One region of the Acidovorax carolinensis genome, then DNA from elsewhere that is predicted to be linked to it. Evidence: riboswitches for the same ligand, from Rfam matches in the RefSeq annotation. Region 1 holds a riboswitch; the other holds the start of a gene.

What was found. A riboswitch is a leader RNA that binds a small molecule or an ion and turns the genes downstream of it on or off. The one in region 1 is predicted to bind S-adenosylhomocysteine.
Region 2: linked by a shared signal. The riboswitch ahead of ahcY (adenosylhomocysteinase) and the one ahead of metH (methionine synthase) in region 1 are both predicted to bind S-adenosylhomocysteine.

What each region holds. Positions count from the first base shown of each region.
Region 1 is NZ_CP021361.1:157,088-165,994, reverse strand. Features, by position in the region: gene metH (methionine synthase) at 1-2,379, opposite strand, end outside; S-adenosyl-L-homocysteine riboswitch at 2,413-2,512, opposite strand; gene CBP34_RS00755 (PACE efflux transporter) at 2,544-2,975, opposite strand; partial or broken gene CBP34_RS00750 (LysR family transcriptional regulator) at 3,098-4,035, shown strand; gene CBP34_RS00745 (PPK2 family polyphosphate kinase) at 4,187-5,053, shown strand; gene CBP34_RS00740 (Glu/Leu/Phe/Val family dehydrogenase) at 5,254-6,567, shown strand; gene CBP34_RS00735 (Bug family tripartite tricarboxylate transporter substrate binding protein) at 6,786-7,733, shown strand; gene CBP34_RS00730 (class I adenylate-forming enzyme family protein) at 7,789-8,907, shown strand, end outside.
Region 2 is NZ_CP021361.1:3,495,217-3,504,123, reverse strand. Features, by position in the region: gene CBP34_RS16465 (hypothetical protein) at 1-58, opposite strand, end outside; gene CBP34_RS16460 (HAD-IIB family hydrolase) at 116-970, opposite strand; gene CBP34_RS16455 (peptide chain release factor 3) at 970-2,598, opposite strand; S-adenosyl-L-homocysteine riboswitch at 2,757-2,835, shown strand; gene ahcY (adenosylhomocysteinase) at 2,942-4,339, shown strand; gene CBP34_RS16445 (TlyA family RNA methyltransferase) at 4,451-5,449, shown strand; gene metF (methylenetetrahydrofolate reductase [NAD(P)H]) at 5,446-6,297, shown strand; gene CBP34_RS20140 (hypothetical protein) at 6,412-6,657, shown strand; gene CBP34_RS16435 (septal ring lytic transglycosylase RlpA family protein) at 6,650-7,072, shown strand; gene CBP34_RS16430 (23S rRNA (adenine(2030)-N(6))-methyltransferase RlmJ) at 7,104-7,991, opposite strand; gene CBP34_RS16425 (serine/threonine protein kinase) at 8,378-8,907, shown strand, end outside.

The DNA of each region.
Region 1 (8,907 bases):
GCATTCGGCAAAGGCTTCGGCCAGGCGGTCGGCGAGGCTCTTGAACATGATGGCCGAGTAGTCGTCCAGCGCGTCGATGAAAGCTTTTTCTTTTTTCTCGATGCCCAAGCCTGCCGTCACGGCAAACATGCCGGCGTAGTCGGCGATGCCGCTGCTTCTGGGTGCCACAAAATCTGCCAGGCACCGGCTGGGGCGGGTCACGCCGTCGATGACATGCTTTTCGGTCTGCTGACGCAGGCCGTACCAGGTCATGGCGACCTCGGTGCGGGTGTCGTCGGTGTAGAACTCGATGTCGTCATCGTTCACACTGTTCGCGGGCAGCAGGGCCATCACACCACTGGCGGTCAGCCAGCGGCCTTCGATGATCTTCTTGAGCATGGCCTGACCGTCAGCAAACACGCGCGTGGCTTCCACGCCCACCACCTCGTCCGTCAGGATGGCGGGGTACGGGCCGGCCAGGTCCCAGGTCTGGAAGAACGGGCCCCAGTCGATGTAGCGTGCCAGCTCGGCCAGGTCAAAATTCTTGAACACCCGGCGGCCCAGGGCGCGTGGCACGGCGGGGCGGTAGGCCGACCAGTCCACAGGTGTCTTGTTGGCGCGGATCTTGGCCAGGGGCCACAAAGGCGTGGCCTTTTTGTTGGCGTGCTGGGTGCGCACCTTGTCGTAGTCGGCGTTGATCTCGGCCACGTAGCTGTCCACGCCGTCGCCCAGCAGGCTTTGCGCCACGCTCACGCTGCGTGAGGCGTCGGGCACATACACCACGGGGCCTTCGTAGTGCGGCGCAATCTTGACGGCGGTGTGCACCCGGCTGCAGGTGGCGCCGCCGATCAGCAGCGGAATTTTCTTGATGCGAAAGTGCTCGTCCTTTTGCATCTCACCGGCCACATACTGCATTTCTTCAAGGCTGGGGGTGATGAGGCCCGACAGACCCACGATGTCGGCCCCCTCAGCCTTGGCGCGCGCCAGAATCTCGTGGCAGGGCACCATCACGCCCATGTTCACCACCTCGAAGTTGTTGCACTGCAAGACCACGGTGACGATGTTCTTGCCGATGTCGTGCACGTCGCCCTTCACGGTGGCGATGATGATCTTGCCCTTGGTGCGCACATCGCGCCCTGCCAGTTCATCCTGGCGCTTTTCTTCTTCGATGTACGGAATCAGGTGGGCCACGGCCAGCTTCATCACGCGGGCACTTTTCACCACCTGGGGCAAGAACATCTTGCCCGCGCCGAACAGGTCGCCCACCACGTTCATGCCATCCATCAGCGGGCCTTCGATCACATGCAGCGGGCGCCCGCCCTTGGCCACAATGGCGCGGTAGGCCTCTTCGGTGTCTTCGGTGATGAAGTCGGTGATGCCATGCACCAGCGCGTGCGACAGGCGCTCGCCCACGGTCTTGGGGTGCTCGGGCGTGCCGCGCCATTCAAGCCGTTTGCTTTCGTCCTTGGCACCGCTCTTGGCGGTTTCGGCGATCTCGACCAGGCGCTCGCCGGCGTCGGGGCGGCGGTTGAGCACCACGTCTTCGACGCGCTCGCGCAACACGGGCTCAAGGTCGTCGTACACGCCGACCATGCCGGCGTTGACGATGCCCATGTCCATGCCGGCCTGAATGGCATGGTACAGAAACACGGTGTGGATGGCTTCGCGCACCGGGTCGTTGCCGCGGAAGCTGAACGACACGTTGCTCACGCCACCCGACACCTTGGCGCCCGGCAGGTGCTGCTTGATCCAGCGCGTGGCGTTGATGAAATCGACCGCGTAGTTGTTGTGCTCTTCGATGCCCGTGGCCACGGCAAAGATGTTGGGGTCAAAAATGATGTCTTCGGGCGGAAAGCCCACCTCATCGACCAGGATGCGGTAGGCGCGCTCGCAGATTTCGATCTTGCGCTCGTAGGTATCGGCCTGGCCTTTTTCGTCAAACGCCATCACCACGGCGGCGGCGCCATAGCGCTTGACCAGCCTGGCCTGGCGCTTGAACTCCTCCACGCCCTCTTTCATGCTGATCGAGTTGACGATGCCCTTGCCCTGGATGCAGCGCAGTCCCGCCTCGATGACATCCCACTTGGAGCTGTCCACCATGATGGGTACGCGGGCGATGTCGGGCTCGGAAGCGATGAGCTGCAGAAAGCGCACCATGGCGGCCTTGCTGTCGAGCATGGCCTCGTCCATGTTGATGTCGATGACCTGCGCGCCGTTTTCCACCTGCTGGCGCGCCACGGCCAGGGCTTCTTCATACTGGCCGTTCAGGATCATGCGGGCAAACGCCTTGGAGCCCGTGACGTTGGTGCGCTCGCCGATGTTAACGAACAGCGAACCCTCGCCAATGGACACCGGCTCCAGGCCGGACAGCTTCATGGGGGGCAGCGAAATAGCAGACATAGGACTCACTCACCTGTGCAGAAACAGCGGAAAAACAGGTGAGCGTCGTTGCGATGGGGCATGCGGTGCATACCGTGCCCAAGCCTGACGGCCTCTCCTGTGGCGGGAAGCCGCTGCAACGCTCCTTGGGCGAGGCGTGATTTTAAGGGCGAACGCCCCGGCGCTCAGCCTGCTGCCGGCTGTGCCGATGCCGGCAGGCCAAACACACGGTCAAACGCCAAGTTGAAGACAAAGGTGTAGCAAAGAAAGAAAACGATGAGCGCCAGGTCCATCACGAAGGCCTCCCACAGGCTCACGTTGAACCACCAGGCAAACAGCGGCACCAGCGTGAACACCAGCCCGCCCTCGAAGCCGATCGCATGGGCCACACGGCGCGCCACGCTGCGCCCGCGCACGCGCTGGCGCGATTCCCAGCGCTCAAAAGCCCAGTTGAACAGCACATTCCACAGCACGGCAATGGCCGAGGCCACCACAGAGGCCACGCTGGAATGGGCCGCGCTTTGACCCGTGAGCACCGCCAGTCCATAGGTGGCCACCACGATGGCGATCAGCTCGTACAGCGTGACGAAAAGCACGCGGCGCCACGGGCCCTGCAGCCCGCGGGCAGGGGCGTGGGCGGCAGCGGGTGAAGTTTGGATGGCGGGCATGGTGGTGACTTTATGTGCGTATTGCTGATACATAAAGTCAGCTTGTTTCAGTTTTTCTGATAATTGAGGCCATGGCTTTTTCTTCCGACAGCGTGCAGGTGTTTCTGGCGGTGCTTGACCGGGGCTCGTTTTCGGCGGCAGCGCGGGCGCTGTCGCGGGTGCCATCGGCCGTGAGCATGACGATCGCCCACCTGGAGGCCGAGCTGAACGTGCCCCTGTTTGACCGCAGCGGGCGCGAGCCCGGCCCACCGCCGCGGCGCGCGCGCTCGAACCCCAGGCCCGGCTGCTGGCCGGGCAGCTGCAGCAGCTCAACGCCCAGGCGCTGGCCCTCACCCAAGGGCTGGAGGAGCGCCTGACGCTGGCCATTGCCCCCGAACTGCTGGCCGCGCGCTGGAGCGCCCCGCTGGCCACGCTGGCGCACGACTACCCGCTGCTGCAGGTGGAGGTGCTGGCCGCGCCGCAGGAGGATGCCCTGGCGCTCCTGCACAGCGGGCGTGCGCAGCTGGCGCTGGTGTTCGAGCGCCCCAGCATCGACGGGCGCGAGGGTTTTCAGGAGGTGGGCAGCGAAACCCTGGTGGCCGTGATGGCCCGCCAGCACCCGGTGCTGGCCGCCGCGCGCGCCGCCGCAGCCGCCCGGGGCGAGGCACCCGAACGCGCACAACTGCGCGAGGAACACCTCACCACCACGCGCCAGATCGTGGTGGCCAGCCGCGACCTGGCACAGACCGACCCGCGCTTTGTGTTTGCCCGCCACCACTGGCGCACCGACAACCACCTGGCCGCGCTGGGCCTGATCGAGGCGGGCCTGGGCTGGGGCTGGCAGCCGCGCGCGCTGGTGCAGCCGCGCATCGCCGCCGGCTCACTGGTCGAGATGCCGTTCGAGAACCTCAGCAACGGCGTGGCACTGTGGGTGGACGTGGTGTGGTCCAAAGAGCGCCCGCTGGGCCTGGGCGCAAGGCGCTTCGTGCAGCTGATTGCGCAGCAGGGTGCATCGGGCGCGGCGGCATGAACAGGGATAAAAACAGGCTGCAGCGCTTATACAACAAGCGCACAAAGCTATATTTAATATAGCAATTGCCGTAGCGCTTTAGCGGAAAGCGTGCATTGACCCACCGGCCACATTGCGCCAAGCTGGCAGCCCAACCCCCACAAAAACAACCATGAGCAAATCCCCTTTTCAAAGCAACGACAAGTCCCTGGCCAAGCGCTGGGCCGCGTGGCAGCCCCGGCCGGCCAATGGCTCCGGTGCCAAGCCGGTCTCGCTGAAGGATTTCGACCCCGACGCCACGCCGTTCATGGACGGTGAAAAGGCGCAGGGCAAAGAGGACGTGCAGGCCCTGGCGATTGAGCTCGATGCGCTGCAGAACCTGCTGTACGCCGACCGGCGCTACAAGCTGCTGGTGCTGCTGCAGGGCACCGATGCCTCGGGCAAGGACGGCACCGTGCGCGGTGTGTTTGGCAGCATGAGCGCCCTGGGGGTGCACGCCGTGGGCTGGAAGGCGCCCACCGAACCCGAACGCGCGCACGACTACCTGTGGCGCATCCACCAGCAGGTGCCGGGCGCCGGCGAGCTGACGGTGTTCAACCGCAGCCACTATGAAGACGTGCTGGTGCCGGTGGTCAATGGCTGGATCACGCCCGAGCAGCACCGCCAGCGCCTGGCCCACATCAACGACTTCGAGCGCATGCTCAGCGAAACCGGCACGGTCATCGTGAAGTTCATGCTGCACATCGGTTACGAGGAGCAGCGCGAGCGCCTGCAGGAGCGCCTGGACGACCCCGCCAAGCACTGGAAATTCGACATGGGCGACATCGCCGTGCGCAAGCAGTGGGCCGATTACCAGAAGGCCTACGAAACGCTGCTGTCGGCCACGCACACCCCCTGGGCGCCCTGGACCATCGTGCCGGCCAACTCCAAGACCCACCGCAACCTGATGATTGCCACCGTGCTGCGCGAGGTGCTGCAGAACCTGGACCTGAAGTACCCGCCGGGCGACCCGGCGCTGGAGCATTTCACGGTGGAGTGAACAGGTTTCAGACGTTTTCGTGCTGCCGCGCATATCTAGCAAGCGCTGGCAGCTATTTTTTAGATAGCAAAAAGATGCCGCCACCCCCGCCGGCGCACCATGCAAACGGCGCATAACCCCGTAACACCTCGACCTTGGACAGGCGGGCGGGGCAGGCATAAGCTTGGCTCCCTGAACTCATCCCACAAGGAACCACCGCCATGACGCTTTCCACCGGAACGCCCCGCAGCACCGCCACCGCCCACACCCTGCCGTCGTACCTCGACCCCAACCACCTCGGTCCCTGGGGCAATTACCTGCAGCAGGTGGACCGCGTCACGCCGTACCTGGGCAACCTGGCGCGCTGGGTGGAGACCCTCAAGCGCCCCAAGCGCATCCTGATCGTGGACGTGCCGATCGAGATGGACGACGGCACCATCGCCCACTTCGAGGGCTACCGCGTGCAGCACAACCTGAGCCGCGGCCCCGGCAAGGGCGGCGTGCGCTTTCACCAGGACGTGACGCTGTCGGAAGTGATGGCGCTGTCGGCCTGGATGTCGATCAAGAACGCTGCGGTGAACGTGCCCTACGGCGGTGCCAAGGGCGGCATCCGCGTCGATCCGAAGACGCTCTCGATGGGTGAACTGGAGCGCCTCACGCGCCGCTACACCAGCGAGATCGGCCTGCTGATCGGCCCGTCCAAGGACATTCCTGCGCCCGACGTGAACACCAACGGCCAGATCATGGCCTGGATGATGGACACGTACTCCATGAACACCGGTGCCACCGCCACCGGCGTGGTCACGGGCAAGCCGGTGGACCTGGGCGGCTCGCTCGGCCGCGTCGAAGCCACCGGCCGCGGCGTGTACACCGTGGGCGTGGAAGCCGCCCGGCTGACCGGCCTGCCGATCGAAGGCGCACGCCTCGCTGTGCAGGGCTTCGGCAACGTGGGCGGCACCGCGGGCAAGCTGTTTGCCGAAGCCGGCGCCAAGGTGGTGGCCGTGCAGGACCACACCGGCACCATCTTCAACCGCAACGGCCTCGATGTGCCCGCCCTGCTGGCCCATGTCAAGGCACGCGGCGGCGTGGGCGGCTTTGCCGGCGCCGACGCCCTGGCCAATGAGGACTTCTGGGCGGTGGACTGCGAGATCCTGATCCCGGCTGCGCTGGAAGGCCAGATCACCAAGGACAACGCGGGCCAGATCAAGGCCAAGATGGTGATCGAGGGCGCCAACGGCCCCACGACAACCGAGGCAGACGACATCCTGCACGACAAGGGCGTGCTGGTGCTGCCCGACGTGATCGCCAACGCCGGCGGCGTGACGGTGAGCTACTTTGAATGGGTGCAGGATTTCTCCAGCTTCTTCTGGAGCGAGGACGAGATCAACGCCCGCCTGGTGCGCATCATGCAAGAGGCTTTTGCCGGCATCTGGCAGGTGGCCCAGGAGCACAAGGTGAGCCTGCGCACCGCCACCTTCATCGTGGCCTGCCAGCGCATCCTGCATGCGCGCGAAATGCGCGGGCTGTATCCCTGAAAACCGCAGCATTCGCCATACAAGGCTGCCCAATGGGCAGCCTTTTTTTCCGCCAGCCAATCGCAGTGCACCTGCTTTCACGTCCAGAAAGCCGGGCTTTGCCATTGGCAAAGCGATCCGCTCCAAAACCCTAGGCACGGATCAAGGAGGCCCGGCTATCGTTGGCTCCCATGCGCTGAGAGCCTCGCCGAGGTCGGAGCGTCCACGAGGAAACACCCATGATTTTTCGACGCTGCATGCTGGTCGCCCTGACCACCCTGCCTTTGGTCACCTGGGCCGCCTGGCCCGAGCGGCCCATCACCATCGTCGTGCCGGCCGCCGCAGGCGGCACCACCGACATCGCGGCGCGCGTGCTGGCCGAGAAGATGGGCAAGGACCTGGGCACCCCCATCGTCGTGGAGAACAAGGGCGGGGGCGGCGGCAGCATCGGCACCGCGCAGGTGGCGCGCGCCAAGCCCGACGGGTACACGCTGTTGATGGGCAACATCGGCCCGGTGGCCATCAACTTCAGCCTCTACAAGCAGCTCAGCTACAAGGAGAGCGACCTGCGCGGCATCACCAACGTGATCTCCGTGCCCAACATCCTGGTGGTGCATGCCGACTCGCCCGTGCGCAACGTGAAGGAGCTGGTCAGCCTGGCGAAGACGCGCCGCCTGAACGTCTCCACCTCGGGCGTCGGGCAGTCGCCCCACATGTCCTCGGAAATGTTCCGCCAGAAGGCGGGCATTGACGTGACCCTGGTGCCCTTTCCCGGCGCGGCTCCGGCCGTGACGGCGCTGCTGGGGCAGCAGGTGGATTTCATGATCGACAACCTGCCCAGCTCGATGCCGCACATCAAGGCCGGCAAGTTCCGTGCCCTGGCCATCACCAGCGGCGCGCGCTCCGCGCAACTGCCTGATGTACCCACCATGACCGAAGCCGGCGTGCCCATGCAGGTCACGGCCTGGTTCGGCCTGCTGGCGCCGGCCGGCACGCCCGACGCGCTGGTCGATCGCCTGCAGCAATCCGCACGCAAGGTCATGCAGACGCCCGAGGTGCGCCAGCGTTTTGCAGAGCTGGGCGGCGTGCCCGGCGGCGAGACGCCGGCCGAGTACGACGCCTTCATCGCCCAGGAGCGCAAGAGCTGGGCCCAGATCGTCAAGGCGGCAGGTCTGTCCCTCGAATAACCCGATTACGACGGGCCCGCGCCGGTCCCGCCTTCCACCCTGCTCCCCCAATTCCATGCACCACGCCATCGAACACCTGCTGGCCCAGCCCTTCGGCTCGCTGCCCGATCTGATTGCGCAGCAGGCCGCGCACCGCCCCCACCACACCGCCCTGGTCTTTGACGGGCAGAGCCTCGACTACGCAGCGCTGCGCGCGGGCATGGACCGGGTGGCCCGCAGCCTGCAGCAGGGCGGTCTCGGCCCTGGCGATGTGGTGGCGATCTGCGCCGGCACTTCGGTCGAATATGTGCTGGCATACCTCGGCGCGCTGCGCGCCGGCGTGGCGGTGGCACCGCTGGCGCCATCGGCCACGGCCGAGCACCTGAGCGCCATGCTGGACAACTGCGGCGCGCGCCTGGTGCTGCGTGACCGCGAGGTGGCCGCGCAATGGCCGCTGCATGCGGGCGCCGCGCTGCGCTGTGTGGCGCTGGACGACGCGCCCGATGCGGGCGAGCCCTGGTCGCAATGGCTGGCCTCGGGCGATGCGGCGCCTGCGCCCATTGCGCCGCAGCCCGATTGGCCGTTCAATGTGATCTATTCCTCAGGCACCACCGGCGTGCCCAAGGGCATCGTGCAGTCCTGGGCCATGCGCTGGGCCCATGTGCGGCGCGCAGTTACCAACGGCTACGGACCCGATGCCGTCTCGCTGTGCGCCACGCCGCTGTATTCCAACACCACACTGGTGGCGGCACTGCCCACGCTGGCGCTGGGCGGCACGCTGGTGCTGATGCGCAAGTTTGATGCCGCGCGCTATCTGGCGCTGGCCCAGCAGCACGGCGCCACCCACACCATGCTGGTGCCCGTGCAGTACCAGCGCCTCATGGCCTGCCCCGACTTTGACCGCGTCAACTTAAGCCGGCTGCAGCACAAGTTCTGCACCAGTGCGCCGTTCAGTGCCACCCTCAAGGCCGAAGTACTGCAGCGGTGGCCGGGGCGCCTGATCGAGTACTACGGCATGACCGAAGGCGGCGTGCGCTGCGAGCTGCACTGCCACGACCACCCCCACAAGCTGCACACCGTGGGTCGCCCCGGCGAGGGCGCCGACATCCGTTTCATCGACGAGCAGGGGCGCGAGCTGCCGCCCGGCGAACAAGGAGAAATCGTCGGCCGCTCGGCCGGCATGATGAGCGGCTAC
Region 2 (8,907 bases), 780 kb from region 1:
GGCGCGCCCTTGTCCGGTCGATGGCCTGCCAGTGTCGGAGTGTGTTGATCAAGTCCATACCCAACTCTAGCGCAGCTTGGGTGTGCCGGGGCGCCGCTGGCCTTGCCGGATGACATCAAAGTGTCAGCAGCACCGCGCGGGCGACCTCCGCAAAACCCGCGCCGCGCTCGCCCTGTGTCACATAACGCGGCAGGTGCGTGAGCTGGGGCACGAAACGCGCAATGTTTGCCACGCCCACGCTGTGGGGGAAGTGCTCAAACATGAGCTGGTCGTTGGTCGAGTCGCCCACATACACCCAGCGGTCGATCTCGGCATCCAGGTTGCGCCCGAACAATTCACGCACGATCCAGCGTGCGCCTTCGAGCTTGTTGTGCGCGCCAAACCAGCCGTTGATGTGGATGCTGCTCACCGTGGCGTTCATGCCTGCGTTGCGCATGATGCGCACGGCATGGTCGATGGCGTCTTGCGGCAGGTGCGTGAATTCGCTGTGGTCGATGGCGATGTCGGTTTCGCGGCCCGGCGAATCGGTGGCGCGGCGCGCACGGGGCACCTCGCGCTCGATCTGCGCCAGAACCTGCTGCATGCGAGCGTAATTGGCGGCACGGGTGGCAGGGTCCTGCTGGTATATTTTTGATAGCTGCTCGCGCTTGTCCTGATTGGGCGAGAGGCCAGTTTGGCTCAAGTTTTCAGCCATGCGCCTCAACGCCACGGCACCGTTTTCGGCCACGATGGCATCCACCGGCCAGGTTGCGGCAAACGGCTCGCTCCAGCCCACCGGCCGGCCGGTGATGGGAATCACCTGCAGGCCGCTGGCCTTGAGTGCAGCCAGCGCCTGCAGCGCATCGGGGGTGATGGCGCCGTCGGTGGTCAGCGTGTCGTCGATGTCGGTGAGCACGCCCCGCAGCTGGCCCGGCGCGGGGGCAGGCCATTCGCTCAGGGGGCGCAGGAATGCCGTCACGGGCGCCGTCATCAGTGGTTGCTGTCCAGAGCCAGGCCCGCATGCTCGCGCAGGGGGTGGAAGTGGATTTTCGGAAACCGCTCCTGCGCCAGCCGCACGTCATACGGGCTGGTGCACAGGTAGGCGAGCGCATTGGCGGCGTCGTGGGACAGGCGCATGGGATAGGCGTCGGTAAAGGCGCGCAGGTCGGCCGGGCTGTCGGCGGTGATCCAGCGCGCGCCCGTGTATTGGCAGCCTTCCAGGCGCACATCGGCGTCGTATTCGGCTTTCAGGCGGTGCTGCACCACTTCAAACTGCAGCTGGCCCACGGCGCCCAGCAGCATGGGGCCGCCCACGTCGGGCCGAAAGACCTGGATGGCGCCTTCCTCGCCCAGCTGCGACAGGCCCTGCTGCAGCTGCTTGGTGCGCAGCGGGTTCTTCAAAATCACCGTCATGAACAGCTCGGGCGCGAAGAAGGGCAGGCCGGTGAACTGCAGGTTGGCGCCGTCGGTGATGGTGTCGCCCAGCTGCACGCCGCCGTGCGTGGTAAAGCCGATGATGTCGCCCGCATAGGCTTCTTCCACCGCCTCGCGGCGCTGGCTCATGAAGGTCACCACGCTGGTGGGGCGCAGTTCTTTGCCCGTGCGCTGCACCTTGAGCTTCATGCCCGGTGTGTATTTGCCCGAGGCCACGCGCACGAAGGCGATGCGGTCGCGGTGGTTGGCGTCCATGTTGGCCTGCACCTTGAACACCACGCCGGCAAAGCCTTCGTCCTCGGGCTGAATGGTCTTGACCACAGGCTGCTTGTTGACCTGCAAGGTGCTGATGCGCGGGCCGGGCGGGGGCGACATGTCGACCACGGCATCGAGCACTTCCATCACACCGAAGTTGTTCACGCCCGAACCGAAGAACACGGGCGTGAGCTTGCCGGCCAGAAAGTCGGCATGGTTCCACGCCGCCGAGGCGCCCTGGGCCAGCTCCATGCTCTCCAGCGCATCGTCAAACGACTGGCCAAAGCGCTGGCGCAGCCGGTCGGCCTCGGCCAGCGGCACGACTTCGAAGTCTTTCGGGCCGCGGTCGCTACCGGGGGTGAACACGGTCATGGTCTGCGTGCGCAGATTGATGATGCCGCCAAAGCTCTTGCCCTGGCCCACGGGCCAGGTGATGGGGCAGCAGGGCATGCCCAGCTCGCGCTCCACCTCGTCAAGAATGTCCAGCGGGTCGCGCACCTCGCGGTCCATCTTGTTCACGAAGGTGATGATGGGCGTGTCGCGCTGGCGGCAGACCTCGATCAGGCGGCGCGTCTGCGCTTCCACACCGTTGGCCGCGTCAATCACCATCAGGGCCGAGTCCACGGCGGTGAGCACGCGGTAGGTGTCTTCCGAGAAGTCCTTGTGGCCGGGGGTGTCGAGCAGGTTGATGACGTGGTCGCGGTAGAGCATCTGCATGACCGAAGAGGCCACCGAGATGCCGCGCTGCTTTTCGATTTCCATCCAGTCGGATGTTGCGTGGCGGCTGGCCTTGCGGCCTTTGACGGCGCCGGCGATCTGGATCGCGCCCGAGAACAGCAGCAGCTTTTCCGTCAGCGTCGTTTTACCGGCGTCGGGGTGGGAAATGATGGCAAAGGTACGGCGGCGCCGGGTTTCAGAGGCGTAGGACACGGGGGTTCCAGAAGGTGGGCAGGGCGCAGGGGCCCTGCAGGGGAAAACGGTGGGCCAGCCTCTGCACAGCGTGGGACAGGGCGGCCGAACCCATGATTTTACCGGGCATGCAAGCGGCCGGGCCCGGGGCCCATGCAACTGCTTTTATAATCGCCGGCATCCGAGGAGCGTTGCAGCGCCCCCAGCTACTGGCGGGGCGTGAGGCTCGGAGTCATCCAGCAACGACGCTCATCCACTTATCGTGCGGTGAGCTCCCTGTGTCTCCCCGCGTCAAGTGGCTTTTCAAACATGCTTTGGAGCACACCATGAACGCACGCGTCAACGCCCCGTCAACACCGACTGCATCATTGCCGACATCGGCTTGGCCGAATGGGGCCGCAAAGAGATCCGCATCGCCGAAACCGAAATGCCCGGCCTGATGGCCATCCGCGAGGAATTCGCCGCCAAGCAGGCGCTCAAGGGTGCGCGCATCACCGGCTCGCTGCACATGACCATCCAGACCGCCGTGCTGATCGAGACGCTGCAGGCCCTGGGTGCCGAAGTGCGCTGGGCATCGTGCAACATCTTCTCCACGCAGGACCATGCCGCCGCCGCCATTGCCGCCGCCGGTACCCCGGTGTTCGCGATCAAGGGCGAAACCCTGGCCGAATACTGGGACTACACCCACCGCATTTTTGACTTTGGCCCCGCCGGCAGCGAAGGCGAAGGCCCCAACCTGATCCTGGACGATGGCGGCGACGCCACGCTGCTGATGCACCTGGGCAAGCGCGCCGAAAAAGACGCCTCGCTGATCGCCAACCCCACCAGCGAAGAAGAAACCTGCCTGTTCGCCTCCATCAAGGCCAAGCTGGCCGTGGACCCCACCTGGTACAGCCGCAAGAGCGCGCAGATCATTGGCGTGACCGAAGAAACCACCACCGGCGTGCACCGTTTGAAGGAAATGTCGGCCAAGGGCAGCCTGATGTTCCGCGCCATCAACGTGAACGACTCGGTGACCAAGTCCAAGTTTGATAACCTGTATGGCTGCCGCGAATCGCTGGTGGACGGCATCAAGCGCGCCACCGACGTGATGATCGCCGGCAAGGTGGCCGTGGTGGCGGGCTACGGTGACGTGGGCAAGGGCAGCGCCCAGGCCCTGCGCGCCCTGAGCGCCCAGGTGTGGGTGACCGAGATTGACCCCATCAACGCCCTGCAGGCCGCGATGGAAGGCTATCGTGTAGTGACCATGGAATACGCCGCCGACAAGGCCGAAATTTTCGTGACCACCACCGGCAACCGCGACGTGATCACGTTCGAGCACATGCAGGCCATGAAGGACCAATCCATCGTCTGCAACATTGGTCATTTCGACAACGAAATCCAGGTGGCCAAGCTCGAAGAGCACTGCCAGTGGGAAGAAATCAAGCCCCAGGTGGACCATGTGATCTTTGCCGATGGCAAGCGCATCATCCTGCTGGCCAAGGGCCGCCTGGTGAACCTGGGTTGTGGCACGGGCCACCCGAGCTTCGTGATGTCCAGCTCGTTTGCCAACCAGACCATCGCCCAGATCGAGCTGTTCACGCACAGTGATTTCTACGAAAACGGCAAGGTCTACGTGCTGCCCAAGCACCTGGACGAAAAGGTGGCGCGCCTGCACCTCAAGAAGGTGGGCGCCATGCTGACCGAGCTGAGCGACGAGCAGGCCGCCTACATCGGCGTGCCCAAGCAAGGCCCTTACAAGCCCGATACCTACCGGTATTGAACCGCGCTTGCTGCTGTCATGCTCCTGTTATAGGAGCTGGTAGCGCAGGCCGTACAAGCGCTAGAGCCTGTTTTAATAGAAATTAATCGTCTGCTGACGAGAGAGTGACGCATGCGCGCAGATGTTTTTTTGGTGGATGGCGGTCATGCGGCCACGCGCTCGCAGGCGCAGCGGCTGATTGCCGCGGGCGTGGAGTGGCGCCTGTCGCCGCTGGCGCCCTGGCAGAAGGTCGCCAAGAACGGCGACGAGATTCCCTCCCTGGCCGAGGTGCGGCTGCTCGACGATGCCGAGGCCAAATACATCTCGCGCGGTGGGCTCAAGCTCGAAGGCGCGCTGCGCGCCACCGGCTTGTCGGTGGCGGGGCTGCGCTGCCTGGATGTGGGGCAGAGCACGGGCGGCTTTACTGACTGCCTGCTGCAGCACGGCGCAGCGCAGGTGATTGGCGTGGACGTGGGCCATGGCCAGTTGCACGAACGGCTGCGCTGCGATCTGCGCGTGGTCTGCGTCGAGGGCGTGAACGCGCGTTCGCTGACGGCGCAGGCCTTGCAGCAAGCCTGTGAACTGGCGCTGTCCGAAGTCGTCGAGGCCGAAGAGGACAACGAGACCCAGCCCGAGGCACCCTACAGCTGGATGCGCAATGGCGGGCAGGTGGACGAGGAATACGACGACAGCAATGACGCCAAGGACAAGGACATCGAGACCTTCAAGTCTGAGCGCGCAGCCCGTGCCAAGGCGCGCGAGCAGGGCACGCTGCCGATTGAGCGCCGCCGCCGCGCCGAATGCGCCAATGTGGACATCACGCCAGTGTTTGATGTGATCACGGGCGACCTGTCATTTATCTCGCTCACGCTGGTTCTGCACGCGCTGGTGCCACTGCTGGCACCGGGCGGTAGCCTGCTGATGCTGGTCAAGCCACAGTTTGAGCTGCAGCCCGGCCAGGTCGGCAAGGGTGGCATCGTGCGCGATGCCGCGTTGTACGCGGTGGTGGAGCAACGCATCCGCGACTGCTGCGCCGAACTGGGCCTTGCGGTGCAGGCCTGGCTGGACAGCCCCATCAGCGGTGGCGACGGCAACCACGAGTTTTTTGTTTTTGCGAGGAGGGGCGCATGACTGCGGCCAACGCACCAGCCACCGGTTTGCCGGTGAGCTTTGAATTCTTTCCGCCCAAGACGCCCGAAGGCGCGGGCAAGCTGCGCGCCGTGCGCCAGCAGCTGTATGCGCTGCAACCCGAGTTCTGCTCGGTCACCTATGGCGCGGGCGGATCGACGCAAGAGGGCACCTTCGGCACCGTACAGGAGATCCTGGCCGAGGGCGTGAGCGCGGCCTCGCACTTCTCGTGCATCGGTGCCACGCGCCAGTCGGTGCGCGAGGAGCTGGCCACGCTCAAGGCCATGGGTGTCAAGCGCCTGGTGGCGCTGCGTGGCGATCTGCCCAGCGGCTATGGCATCGGGGGCGAGTTCCACTACGCCAGCGACCTGGTGGCCTTCATTCGGGCTGAGACCGGGCGCGATTTCCACATCGAGGTGGCCGCCTATCCCGAAGTGCATCCCCAGGCCAAGTCGGCCGATGCCGACCTGCAGGCCTTTGCCGCCAAGGTGCGGGCGGGCGCTGATTCGGCCATCACGCAGTACTTCTTCAATGCCGATGCGTATGAGCGCTTTGTGGACGATGTGCGCCGCATGGGGCTGGATGTGCCCGTGGTGCCCGGCATCATGCCCATCATGGGGTCCTCGCAGCTGATGCGGTTTTCCGATGCCTGCGGCGCCGAGATTCCACGTTGGATCCGGCTGCGCCTGCAGGGCTTTGGCGACGATACGGCGTCGATCCGGGCCTTTGGCCTGGACGTGGTGACTTCGCTGTGCGAACAGCTGCGCCAGCGCGGCGTGCCGGGGCTGCACTTCTACACCATGAATCAGAGTGCAACAACGCTGGAGTTGTGCCGGCGCCTCGGTTTGTAATGGGGCGTTGGGTGGCTTGGGCGCTGGAGCCGGGTTGCGTTGTCGCTGGAGAAGGTGGATGGAATCGTCACCTCGCGGTGCGTCCATTCGTTTATTTTCAGGAAGAGGTGATTGATGCAACTGTCTGACCGGATGCGGCACTGGCGCGATCTGCTGGGCTTGGGGGCGCTTGCCTGCGTTCTGGCGGCCTGTGCACCGATGCCGGTGGCAGACAAGGCAGCCCCTGAAGTGGCCCCCGAAATGTCGGCCGAGCCCCGCAACGCGTGCGAGCTGGCCCAGCAGCGGGCGCCCCCGCTCGCGGTTTTGCGCGCCGTCGGCCGGCAAGCCGGGCGAGCCGCTACCCAAGCCCGTGTTGCCTGAGCCCGTTCGCAGCGAGCCTGCCAGGCGCGGTGCCACCGGCACGGTGTTGCCTGAGCCCCCGGCCGAGTCCGTGCGCGAGAGCGACCAGCAGGGCCTGGCCTCGTGGTACGGCCCGCGCTTTCATGGCCGGCGCACGGCCAGTGGCGAAATCTTCAACCGCCGCGACCTCACCGCCGCGCACCGCACCCTGCCTTTCGGCACCCGGGTGTGCGTGCGCAGCCAGCTCACCGGCCGCGCCGTGGTGGTGCGCATCAACGACCGCGGCCCCTTTGCCGTGAACCGCGTGATTGATGTAAGCCAGGCCGCCGCCCAGGAGCTGGGCATGCAGGGCCTGGGCATCAAGCCCGTGGAGCTGTGGCTGCTGGAGGACGGCGAGGGCGACTGTCCCCAATCGCTGTCGGTGTCGGCACCGTAGGGCCCTGGCAGGGCGTTGTCCGAAGCCGCTGTCAGCCGCCCGATTCGAGCGTGTGGGTGGCGTGCTTGTCCTGCGCCAGCAGTTCCGCCATCTGGGGCAGGGCCGCCTTCAAGGCGGCTTTCAGGGTGAAGGGTGGATTGATCAGAAACATGCCGCTGGCGGGCAGGCCGGGGCGTTTGACTTCGCCCTCCGCAGTCTCGGTGAGCTTGCTGGACTTGACGGTCAGCGTGGCATGCAGCCAGCTCTTGCCTGCCTTGGTGGCCAGGGTTTTGAGGCGGCGCGGCAGGTCGTGCGCTTCGGGGCGCGGAATGATGGGGTACCAGACGGCGTAGGTGCCGGTGGCAAAGCGCTTGAGCGCGTCGGCGGCCATGTCCAGCACCTTGGCATAGTCGCTCTTCATTTCATAGCTGGGATCGCACAACACCAAAGCGCGGCGGGCCGGTGGGGGCAAAAATTTGCGGATACCTTCGAAACCGTCTTCGTGCAGCACGGCCACCTGCCGGCCGGCCTCCAGTTGCGCCACGTTGCCGGCCAGCGCGCGCAGGTCGGTCGGGTGCAGCTCAAACAGCTTGAGCTTGTCGTGGTCGCGCAGCAGCCGCTGGATGATGAAGGGCGAGCCGGGGTACACCTTGGTGGTGGCGCCCTGGTTGAAGGCTTTCACCATGTCCACATAGGCCTGCAGCGCGGGCGTGAGGGCGGCAGCGCCCGGTGCCGTGAGGCGCAAGATGCCGTCCACCGCCTCGCCGCTGGTGCTGGCATAGTCGCCATCGAGCCGGTACAGGCCCGCGCCCGCATGGGTGTCGAGCACGGTGAGGGCCGCGTCTTTTTCGGTGAGGTGTTGCAAGGTGGCAATCAGCACGGTGTGCTTGAGCACGTCGGCGTGGTTGCCCGCATGAAAGGCGTGGCGATAACTGAACATGGCGCAATGGTAACGACTCGGCCCCTGGTTGCCCGGGGCGCTGCTGCACCGCGCAACACCGTCGCGTCGCGTTAGCTAGAGTGTCGGGCGTCAAAGCTATGAAAACAGGAGCTGTTTGCGCATGCTGCAAAAGGGATGTGTGCCGTTTTCGCCTTGCTTTGCCGTGTGTGGTGCTGGCGCGGTCCGGGGCGGCGCGGCTCGGACAAGGGGGCAAAAACGGCACAATCGGTGGCGTTCGTGCCACTGGGTGATGTTTTTGGCAGACACGATGCCTTTTGTTTCCGGGATCGGCGGCGCATGCATCATGATGGCAGCCGAGACGGTCCGGGCGCCACCACTCCACCCCCTAGCTGCCCAGGACATGTGCCTGCATTACCTTGTCCATGATGATTGAAAACCCCAGTCCAACTTCTGCCAGCCGCGTGAACCATGTGGACGCGCTGCCACCGGGCACCCGCCTGGCCGAGTTTGAAATACTGGCGTTGCTCGGGGTGGGCGGTTTTGGCATGGTCTACAAGGCGTTCGACCATTCGTTGCACCGCGCCGTGGCCATCAAGGAATACATGCCGTCGGCGCTGGCAGGCCGCTCGCAGGGACAATCGCTGTGGGTGCGATCGTCGTCCGACCAGCAGACCTTCCAGGCCGGGCTGGCGTCCTTCATGGGCGAGGCGCGCCTGCTGGCGCAGTTTGACCATCCGTCCCTGGTGAAGGTTTTCCGTTTCTGGGAGGCCAACAACACCGCATACATGGTCATGCCGCTCTACACCGGCATGACGTTCAAGCAGGCGCGCGCGCAGATGCGCACGCCGCCCCCTGAGGCCTGGCTGCGCAAGATGCTCTGGTCGGTGTTGGGTGCGCTTCGGGTACTGCACGAGGGCAACACGCTGCACCGGGATATCTCTCCGGACAACATCTT